Variovorax paradoxus: one gene and its partners. The protein of the gene in region 3 binds, or shares a complex with, the protein of the main gene of each other region. Links are inferred from orthologs where the notes say so. Each region holds a gene or a part of one and is shown on either strand. Other genes may lie near its edges.

Region 1 (3,391 bases), 5.4 Mb from region 3 along the record:
GGCGGAATCAACCCTTCGATGGCCTTCAGCCGCTCGGCCGTGTCCCGCGCGCGCGCCATCAGGCTCCCCAGGGTGGGGGCGCCTGCCGCAGCTTCGTGCAGTGAAATGGCGGGGGGAAGTCGGCGATACATGGGTAATCCAGGGGTTAGAAACAAGACAGCTAAAATGCCCGGTTTGCCGACGCTTGCGTCGGCGTTTGTTCCGGAACGGGGCCATCCGACTTCGAGACTTGCCAAGCTTGCATTCGAAGAAGGTGCGCCCAACTGCTTTCACCATATCTTAGGGAATCCGGTCGCAGTGCCTGTCGTGTCAGGTGCCCGCCCCTCTCCACGCCCATGGCAACCAACTTCCTGACCCAGATCTTCGGCAGTCGCAACGACCGGCTCCTCAAGCAGTATCGCAAGACGGTGACGCGCATCAATGCGCTCGAACCCGAGTTCGAAAAGCTCAGCGACGATGCGCTGCGCGCCAAGACGCAGGAATTCAAGGACCGCGTCGCCAAGGGCGAAAGCCTCGACGACCTGCTGCCCGAAGCCTTCGCCACCGTGCGCGAAGGCTCCAAGCGCGTCATGAAGATGCGCCACTTCGACGTCCAGCTGCTCGGCGGCATGGCGCTGCACAACGGCAAGATCTCCGAAATGCGCACCGGCGAAGGCAAGACGCTGACCGCCACGCTGCCCGTGTACCTGAACGCGCTGTCCGGCAAGGGCGTGCACGTGGTCACGGTGAACGACTACCTGGCCAACCGCGACGCGACCTGGATGGGCCGCCTGTACAACTTCCTGGGCCTGTCGGTCGGCATCAACCTGCCGCAGATGCCGCGTGAGGAAAAGCAGGCCGCCTACGGCAGCGACATCACGTACGGCACCAACAACGAGTACGGCTTCGACTACCTGCGCGACAACATGGTCTACGAGCCCGGCGACCGGGTGCAGCGTGGCCTGAACTTCGCGATCGTCGACGAGGTCGACTCCATCCTGATCGACGAGGCCCGCACGCCGCTGATCATCAGCGGCCAGGCCGAAGACCACACCGACCTGTACCTGGCGATCAACAAGGTGGTGCCGCTGCTCAAGAAGCAGGAAGGCGAAGCCGATCCGCGCACGGGCGAGGGCGTCACGGTGCCCGGCGACTTCACGGTCGACGAAAAAACCCATCAGGTGTTCCTGACCGAAGACGGCCATGAGAACGCCGAGCGCATCCTGGGCGAACTGAAGCTGATTCCCGAGGGCGCGTCGCTGTACGACCCGGCCAACATCACGCTGATGCATCACCTGAATGCCGCGCTGCGTGCCCGCCACCTGTACCACCGCGACCAGCACTACGTGGTGCAGCAGGGCGAAGTGGTCATCGTCGACGAATTCACCGGCCGCCTCATGAGCGGTCGCCGCTGGAGCGATGGCCTGCACCAGGCCGTGGAAGCCAAGGAAGGGGTCGAGATCCAGGCCGAGAACCAGACGCTCGCTTCGATCACCTTCCAGAACTACTTCCGCCTGTACGGCAAGCTGGCCGGCATGACCGGCACGGCCGACACCGAGGCCTACGAGTTCCAGGAAATCTACGGTCTCGAGACCACGATCATTCCGCCGAACCGCATCAGCAAGCGCGACGACCAGCTCGACCGCGTCTACAAGACGACGCGCGAGAAGTACGAAGCGGCCATCCAGGACATCCGCGAGTGCTACGAGCGCGGCCAGCCCGTGCTGGTGGGCACCTCGTCGATCGAGAACTCGGAAATCATCGACGCCCTGCTCGAGAAGGCGGGCCTGCCGCACCAGGTGCTGAACGCCAAGCAGCACGCCCGCGAAGCCGACATCGTGGCGCAGGCCGGTCGCACGAAGATGATCACCATCGCGACCAACATGGCCGGCCGCGGCACCGACATCGTGCTGGGCGGCAACATCGAGAAGATGATCGAGGCGATCGAGGCCGACGAAGGCCGCGACGAAGCCACCAAGCAGGCCGACATCGCGCACGTGCGCGCCGAATGGACCAAGGACCACGAGTTCGTGAAGTCGCTGGGCGGCCTGCGCATCATTGCGACCGAACGCCACGAGTCGCGCCGCATCGACAACCAGCTGCGCGGCCGTTCGGGCCGCCAGGGCGATCCGGGTTCCTCGCGCTTCTACCTGAGCCTGGACGATCCGCTGATGCGCATCTTCGCGGGCGACCGCGTGAAGGCGATCATGGACCGCCTGAAGATGCCCGACGGCGAAGCCATCGAGGCCGGCATCGTCACGCGCAGCATCGAGAGCGCGCAGCGCAAGGTCGAGGCGCGCAACTTCGACATCCGCAAGCAGCTGCTCGAGTACGACGACGTGTCGAACGACCAGCGCAAGGTGATCTACCAGCAGCGCAACGACATCCTCGACGCGACCGACCTCACGGCGCAGATCGCCGCGCTGCGCGAAGGCTGCTTCACCGACCTCGCGCGCCAGTACGTGCCGCGCGAATCGGTCGAAGAGCAGTGGGACCTCGACGGCCTCGAGAAGAGCCTGTTCAGCGAGTGGGGCATCGACATGCCGCTCAAGCAGCTGGTCGAGTCGTCGGAAGCCATCTCCGACGAGGAAGTGGTCGAGAAGATCGTGGCCTACGCCAACGAGAGCTTCGACGCCAAGGTCACGCTGATCGGCCAGGAGAACTTCACCCAGTTCGAACGCATGGTGCTGCTGCAGAGCATCGACACCCACTGGCGCGAACACCTGGCTTCGCTCGACTACCTGCGCCAGGGCATCCACCTGCGCGGCTATGCGCAGAAGCAGCCCAAGCAGGAATACAAGCGCGAGGCCTTCGAGCTCTTCGGCCAGCTGCTCGACTCGGTGAAGAACGAAGTCACCCGCCAGCTCATGACGGTGCGCGTGCAGTCGGGCGAACAGCTCGAGCAGGCGGCCGAAGAAATGGAAAGCCGCGGCGAGAACGTCTCGAACATCACCTACACCGCGCCCACCGAGACGGGCGAGGTCGAGGTGCGCGTCGACGAAGAGAACCAGCGTCGCCTCGCGGCCGTCGGCACCGGCGCCCTGAGCGCCGAAGCCGCTGCCTTTGCTCGCGTCGGCCGCAACGACCCGTGCCCCTGCGGCAGCGGCAAGAAATACAAGCAGTGCCACGGCAAGCTGAACTGAAGCCTCGCACTTTTTATTGAGAGAAATCCCATGCCCGTGAACCTGTCCGCCCCTGATCCTGCCGCCTTGTTCGCGGTGCCCGGCGTCCGCATCGGCGTGGCCGAAGCCGGCGTGCGCAAGGCCAACCGCAAGGACCTGACCGTCGTGCTGATCGACGAAGGCTCGGCGGTCGGCGGCGTGTTCACGCAGAACCGTTTCTGCGCGGCACCCGTGCAGGTCTGCCGCGACCATCTGGCGGCCAACTACGGCATCCGCGCGATGGTGATCAA
Region 2 (2,784 bases), 1.9 Mb from region 3 along the record:
TCGCTTTCGCGGTAGTCGGAGTAGTCCATGCCACAGAGGTCGATCAGCTGCTCGAAGCGGCAGCCGGGCGCATCGCGCAGCAGCGTTGCTGCATCGATGTAGTCGGCGGCACTGACCACGACGGTCACTTCTTCGAGCGCGAGCGTCACGCTCTTGGCCTTGGCGCCGAGCGTCTCGGCGATCGTGGCGCGCAGCACCTCCGGCGAAATTGCAAAGTCAGTCATCGTCGGCAATCTCTCAAGCGCGGGCAATGGTATTGGTGCGGCGAATTTTCTGCTGCAGCTGAATCACGCCGTACAGCAGTGCTTCAGCGGTGGGCGGGCAACCCGGCACATAGACGTCGACCGGCACGATGCGGTCGCAGCCACGCACCACGGAATAGCTGTAGTGGTAGTAACCGCCGCCATTTGCGCAGGAGCCCATCGAGAGCACCCAGCGCGGCTCGGGCATCTGGTCATAGACCTTGCGCAGCGCCGGCGCCATCTTGTTGCACAGCGTGCCGGCCACGATCATCAGATCGGACTGCCGCGGGCTGGGGCGAAACAACATGCCGAAACGGTCGATGTCATAGCGGGCAGCGCCCGCGTGCATCATTTCGACCGCACAGCATGCGAGGCCGAACGTCATCGGCCAGAGAGATCCGGTCTTCGCCCAGTTCACGACCGAGTCGTAGGTCGTGGTGACGAAGCCTTCTTTGAGAACGCCTTCAATGGCCATCGTGTTGCTTCCTTGTCATTCCCAGTCGAGCGCGCCTTTTTTCCACTCGTAGACAAAGCCCACGACGAGGATGGCGAGAAAGATCATCATGGCCCAGAAGCCAACAGCGCCGATTTCCTTGAGCGCAATGGCCCACGGAAAGAGAAAGGCAATTTCGAGATCGAAGAGGATGAAGAGAATCGCGACGAGGTAATAGCGCACGTCGAACTTCATGCGCGCATCCTCGAAGGCCTCGAAGCCGCACTCGTAAGGCGCGTTCTTCGCAGCGTTGGGCCGATTGGGCCCAAGGATGTATCCGATGACTTGCGGGGCGACGCCTACGCCGACCCCGACCAAAATGAACAAAAGGACGGGAAGGTAGGAATCGAGATTCATCGAGAAATTTTCACCGCTTGCCACCGACAGAAGAGCCTCTGGATAGAGATCTTCTGCCGGTGAGATTTGGTGCGGTCGGCGAGACTCGAACTCGCACAGCTTTCGCCACTACCCCCTCAAGATAGCGTGTCTACCAATTTCACCACGACCGCGGTTTTAAACTGTCCAGATGGCATGAGGTGCCGTTGAGGCATTTGGCTTTCTGAACAGATTTAGAGTTTACCCTGAAATGAAGCCGTTTCTCACAGACGGCTGCATGAAAACAACCTGATTACTTGGCCGGAATCTGGCCGGTGCCCGAAACAGGAGCCGCAGGCGCCGAAGCAGCCTTGGCAGGTGCTGCTGCAGAGGGGATTTCACCCGCAGCGCCCGTCGCAGGAGCAGCCGGTGCAGCAGGCGTGCCCACGGCGGCGCGCTCCAGCAGGCTGCCACCGCCCGCAGGACGTGCGTGACTGAAGTAAGCCAGCAACAGCGTGCAAGCAAAGAACACCGCAGCCAGCACGGCCGTCGTGCGCGAAAGGAAGTTGGCACTGCCGCTGGCACCGAACAGGCTGCCCGCACTGCCGCTGCCGAAGGCCGCACCCATGTCGGCGCCCTTGCCGTGCTGGATCAGGATCAGGCCGATCATTGCCAGCGCCGACAGCATTTGCACGCCGACCAGAAGATTGAGGACCACGTTCATTCGTTCTTACTCCTAAGTGATGGCTGCCGTTGCCGCGATCAGCGTGCAGCGGCAGAAATGATCTGCAAAAAGTCGGGCGCCTTCAGCGAGGCGCCACCGATGAGGCCGCCGTCGATGTCGGCCTGCGCCAGCAGTTCGGCGGCGTTCGCCGCGTTCATGCTGCCGCCGTACAGAATCTTGATGCCCGCGGCATGCTCGCTCGCCGCATGGTGCAGTTGCGCACGCAGCACGGCGTGCACCGCCTGCGCCTGCGCCGGCGAAGCCGTCTTGCCCGTGCCGATGGCCCAGACCGGCTCATAGGCCACGACGATCTCGCTGATGCAGTGGCCGTTCAGATGAATCACCGCGGCCAGCTGACGCTTGACGACCTCTTCCGTCTGCCCTGCTTCGCGCTGTGCCAGCGTCTCGCCGACACAGACGATCGGCGTGATGCCGTTCGCCAAGGCTGCCGCCGTCTTGGCCGCCACCACGTCGTCGGTTTCGCCGTGGTACTGGCGACGCTCCGAATGGCCGACGATGGCATAGCGCACGCCGAAGTCCTTCAGCATCGCCGCCGATTGCTCACCGGTGAACGCACCTTGCGGGTGGGCCGAGATGTCCTGCGCACCGAGCGCCAGCGACGGCGTGTCCGCCAGCAGCGATTGCAGCTGGGCAAAGTACGGCGCAGGCGCACACAGTGCGACACCGCAAGCCGCCGGGCTGACAGCCAGCCCTTGCTGCAGGGCCTTCACCAGCGCCTCGTTGGCGGCCAGGCCGCCATTCATCTTCCAGTTGCCGGCAATCAGTTTCTTGAAAGTTGTCATCGCGTTGTTCGTCTCACCAAGTCAGCACGATCTTGCCGATGTGCTGGTTCGATTCCATCAGGGTGTGAGCCTGGGCCGCACCGCTGGGCTCACCTGCTGCCGCATAGGTGCTGTGGATCACGGGCTTGACCGCGCCGCTTTCGAGCAGCGGCCAGACCTTCTCGCGCAATGCCTTGGCGATGGCGCCCTTGAACGCCACCGCCCGCG
Region 3 (2,926 bases):
CTCGCGACCAGGACCGGGGCCCTTGATCTCGACGTCGAGGTTCTTGATACCTTGTTCGACAGCAGCACGGCCGGCCACTTCGGAAGCGACCTGCGCAGCGAACGGGGTCGACTTGCGCGAGCCCTTGAAGCCCTGGCCACCCGACGAAGCCCACGACAGGGCGTTGCCCTGGCGATCGGTGATCGTGATGATGGTGTTGTTGAACGAGGCATGCACGTGGGCGATACCGTCCGCAACGTTCTTGCGAACCTTCTTGCGAACGCGCTGTGCGGCGTTGTTTGCAGGTGCTTTAGCCATGCTTGTCTATCCTTATTTCTTCAGGGACTGCGCAGCCTTGCGCGGACCCTTGCGGGTGCGGGCGTTGGTGCGCGTGCGCTGGCCGCGCATCGGCAGGCCGCGACGGTGACGGAAGCCGCGATAGCAGCCGATGTCCATCAAACGCTTGATGTTCATCGTCGTCTCGCGACGCAGATCGCCTTCGATCGTGAACAGAGCGATCTGGTCGCGGATCTTTTCGAGATCGGCGTCGGTCAGATCCTTGATCTTCTTCGAATATTCGATGCCGCTCGCTTCGCAGATTTGACGGGCGCGGGTGCGACCGATACCGAAAATGGCGGTCAGGCCGATTTCAGCGTGCTTGTGCGGCGGGATGTTGATGCCAGCAATACGTGCCATGTGCGTCCTCTAATACTCTTCAATCAACCCTGGCGCTGCTTGTGGCGCGGGTCGGTGCAAATCACACGCACCACACCTTTACGGCGGATGACCTTGCAATTACGGCAGATGGTTTTGACCGAAGCCGAAACTCTCATTTCATTCTCCTAAAACTGTTTAACGTGGCGGTACACCGCCCACACCCAAATTCTCAATACTGAAACTCACAGCCCTACGATGTCTTGAAGTTAGCCTTCTTCAGCAGCGATTCGTACTGCTGGGACATCATGTAGTTTTGCACCTGGGCCATGAAGTCCATCGTGACGACCACGATGATCAGCAGGGAGGTACCACCGAAGTAGAACGGGACGTTGTACTTCAGGATCAGGAACTCGGGCAGCAGGCAGACGAAGGTGATGTACACCGCGCCAGCCAACGTCAGGCGAACCAGAATCTTGTCGATATAGCGAGCGGTCTGGTCACCCGGGCGAATGCCAGGAATGAACGCACCACTCTTCTTCAGGTTGTCGGCCGTTTCCTTGCTGTTGAACACGAGTGCCGTGTAGAAGAAGCAGAAGAAAACGATCGCAGCAGCGTACAGCAGCACGTAGATCGGCTCGCCCGGACGCAGTGCGCTGGCGATGTCCTTGATCCAGCGGAAGCCACCGTCACCGGCGCTGAACCAGCCCACCACCGTTGCCGGCAGCAGAATGATCGACGACGCGAAGATCGGAGGAATCACACCGGCCATGTTCAGCTTCAGGGGCAGGTGCGACGACTGACCGCCGTAGACCTTGTTGCCAACCTGGCGCCGCGCATAGTTCACGAGGATCTTGCGCTGACCGCGTTCCACGAACACCACGAAGTAAGTGACCAGCACCACGACAGCGATGATGAAGAGCGCGACGATGGGGTTCATCGCACCGGTCGTCACCAGCGAAGCCAAGCCACCGATGGCACCCGGGAGACCGGCCGCGATACCTGCAAAGATCAGGATCGAGATGCCGTTGCCCAAGCCGCGTTCGGTGATCTGCTCGCCGAGCCACATCAGGAACATCGAACCAGCGGTCAGGCTCACCATGGCGGTCAGGCGGAAGCCGAAACCGGGGGCGATCACCAGACCAGCCGACGATTCGAGGGCCACTGCGATGCTGAACGACTGGAACAGGGCCAGGCCGAGTGCGCCATAGCGCGTGTACTGCGTGATCTTGCGGCGACCAGCCTCGCCTTCCTTCTTCAATTGCTCGAAGGTAGGAAGCACGTAGGTCATCAGCTGCATGATGATCGACGCCGAGATGTACGGCATGATCCCCAACGCGAACACGGTGAAACGCGACAGCGCCCCGCCCGAGAACATGTTGAACAGGCTCAGAATGCCGCCCTGCTGGCCCTGGAACAACGCTGCCAGCTGGTCCGGGTTGATACCCGGCACAGGAATGTGCGCGCCAATCCGGTAGACCACGAGCGCGAGCAGCAAAAAGACGAGCCGACGACGGAGGTCGCCGAACTTGCCTGTTTTTGCGATCGTTGCCGCGTTAGTTGCCACGAAGAACTTCTTTCAGTCCGAAGGTGATCAGGCGAAGCTGCCGCCGGCCGCTTCGATCGCAGCCTTGGCACCAGCGGTCGCACCCACGCCCGTCAGCTTGACGGCCTTGGTGAGTTCGCCGGTCTTGATGATCTTGACGACCTTGGCGAGCTGGCCCACGAGGCCGGCTTGCTTCAGTGCCAGGACATCGACTTCGGCCAGGCCGAGCTGCTCGAGAGCAGTCAGCGTGACTTCGGCGTTGTACTTCAGCAGGTGCGACTTGAAGCCACGCTTCGGCAGGCGACGCTGCAGCGGCATTTGACCGCCTTCGAAGCCGACCTTGTGGAAACCGCCTGCGCGCGACTTCTGGCCCTTGTGACCGCGACCTGCGGTCTTGCCGATGCCGGAGCCGATACCGCGGCCGACGCGACGCTTGGCGTGCTTGGCGCCAGCTGCCGGCTTGATGCCATTGAGTTCCATATCAGTCTCTCTTACAGAACTTTGACCAGATAACTGATCTTGTTGATCATGCCGCGCACTGCGGGCGTGTCTTGCAGCTCGCTCACGCTGTTGAGCTTGCGCAGGCCGAGGCCACGCACGGTCGCGCGATGCGATTCCTTGGTGCCGATCGGGCTCTTCACCAGCTGCACCTTGAGGGTTTGTTGTTGCGTCATTTGAATGCTTCCTTCAGCCTTGCGAGAGCTTGCGCTCAGGCGAAGATTTCTTCGACGGTGAGACCGCGCTTGG

Evidence for each region. The genes of interacting proteins can lie anywhere in the genome.
Region 1: the proteins of secY (region 3) and secA are in contact, whole or in part, in a crystal structure (PDB 3DIN), measured with the Thermotoga maritima proteins. The link is inferred for Variovorax paradoxus from one-to-one orthologs. Residues at the interface, in WP_004081795.1 of Thermotoga maritima: Glu108, Gly109, Glu110, Glu111, Ala236, Glu237, Arg238, Arg239, Ile240, Thr241, Ile242, Gln243, Tyr244, Ala245, Arg246, Arg247, Val248, Thr249, Gly250, Arg251, Arg252, Val253, Tyr254, Gly256, Ala257, Ser258, Thr259, Tyr260, Leu261, Pro262; in WP_004082002.1 of Thermotoga maritima: Glu261, Ala262, Arg263, Lys300, Ala301, Arg302, Thr303, Ile304, Ile305, Leu323, Tyr324, Asp325, Pro326, Val329, Ser330, Tyr333, Ile336, Lys340, Phe345, Val349, Glu363, Phe364, Tyr374, Ser375, Gly376, Gly377, Glu393, Ile395, Thr482, Ser483.
Region 2: secY (region 3) and secG share a complex: the UniProt entries of both Escherichia coli proteins name them as parts of the sec protein translocase complex. The link is inferred for Variovorax paradoxus from one-to-one orthologs.

What each region holds. Positions count from the first base shown.
Region 1 is NZ_CP045644.1:7,256,126-7,259,516, reverse strand. The notes cover bases 2-3,322. They hold secA (preprotein translocase subunit SecA), read left to right. Parts: upstream 2-335; coding sequence 336-3,122; downstream 3,123-3,322. Other genes in these bases: argJ (bifunctional glutamate N-acetyltransferase/amino-acid acetyltransferase ArgJ), read left to right, coding at 3,153-3,322; GFK26_RS33790 (DciA family protein), read right to left, coding at 2-131. In the rest of the region: more of GFK26_RS33790, read right to left, coding at 1-1; more of argJ, read left to right, coding at 3,323-3,391. UniProt on the Escherichia coli protein: Required for protein export, interacts with the SecYEG preprotein conducting channel.
Region 2 is NZ_CP045644.1:3,814,711-3,817,494, reverse strand. What follows is about bases 70-2,783. They hold secG (preprotein translocase subunit SecG), read right to left. Parts: upstream 1,775-2,783; coding sequence 1,364-1,774; downstream 70-1,363. Other genes in these bases: GFK26_RS17370 (NAD(P)H-quinone oxidoreductase), read right to left, coding at 2,591-2,783; tpiA (triose-phosphate isomerase), read right to left, coding at 1,813-2,577; GFK26_RS17390 (NADH-quinone oxidoreductase subunit A), read right to left, coding at 733-1,092; GFK26_RS17395 (NuoB/complex I 20 kDa subunit family protein), read right to left, coding at 238-717; GFK26_RS17400 (NADH-quinone oxidoreductase subunit C), read right to left, coding at 70-224. Outside these bases: more of GFK26_RS17400, read right to left, coding at 1-69; more of GFK26_RS17370, read right to left, coding at 2,784-2,784. UniProt on the Escherichia coli protein: Subunit of the protein translocation channel SecYEG. Overexpression of some hybrid proteins has been thought to jam the protein secretion apparatus resulting in cell death; while this may be true it also results in FtsH-mediated degradation of SecY.
Region 3 is NZ_CP045644.1:1,897,764-1,900,689, reverse strand. What follows is about bases 44-2,899. They hold secY (preprotein translocase subunit SecY), read right to left. Parts: upstream 2,201-2,899; coding sequence 887-2,200; downstream 44-886. Other genes in these bases: rpsE (30S ribosomal protein S5), read right to left, coding at 2,889-2,899; rpmD (50S ribosomal protein L30), read right to left, coding at 2,671-2,853; rplO (50S ribosomal protein L15), read right to left, coding at 2,228-2,659; rpmJ (50S ribosomal protein L36), read right to left, coding at 699-812; rpsM (30S ribosomal protein S13), read right to left, coding at 310-675. Outside these bases: more of rpsK, read right to left, coding at 1-43; more of rpsE, read right to left, coding at 2,900-2,926. UniProt on the Escherichia coli protein: The central subunit of the protein translocation channel SecYEG. Consists of two halves formed by TMs 1-5 and 6-10.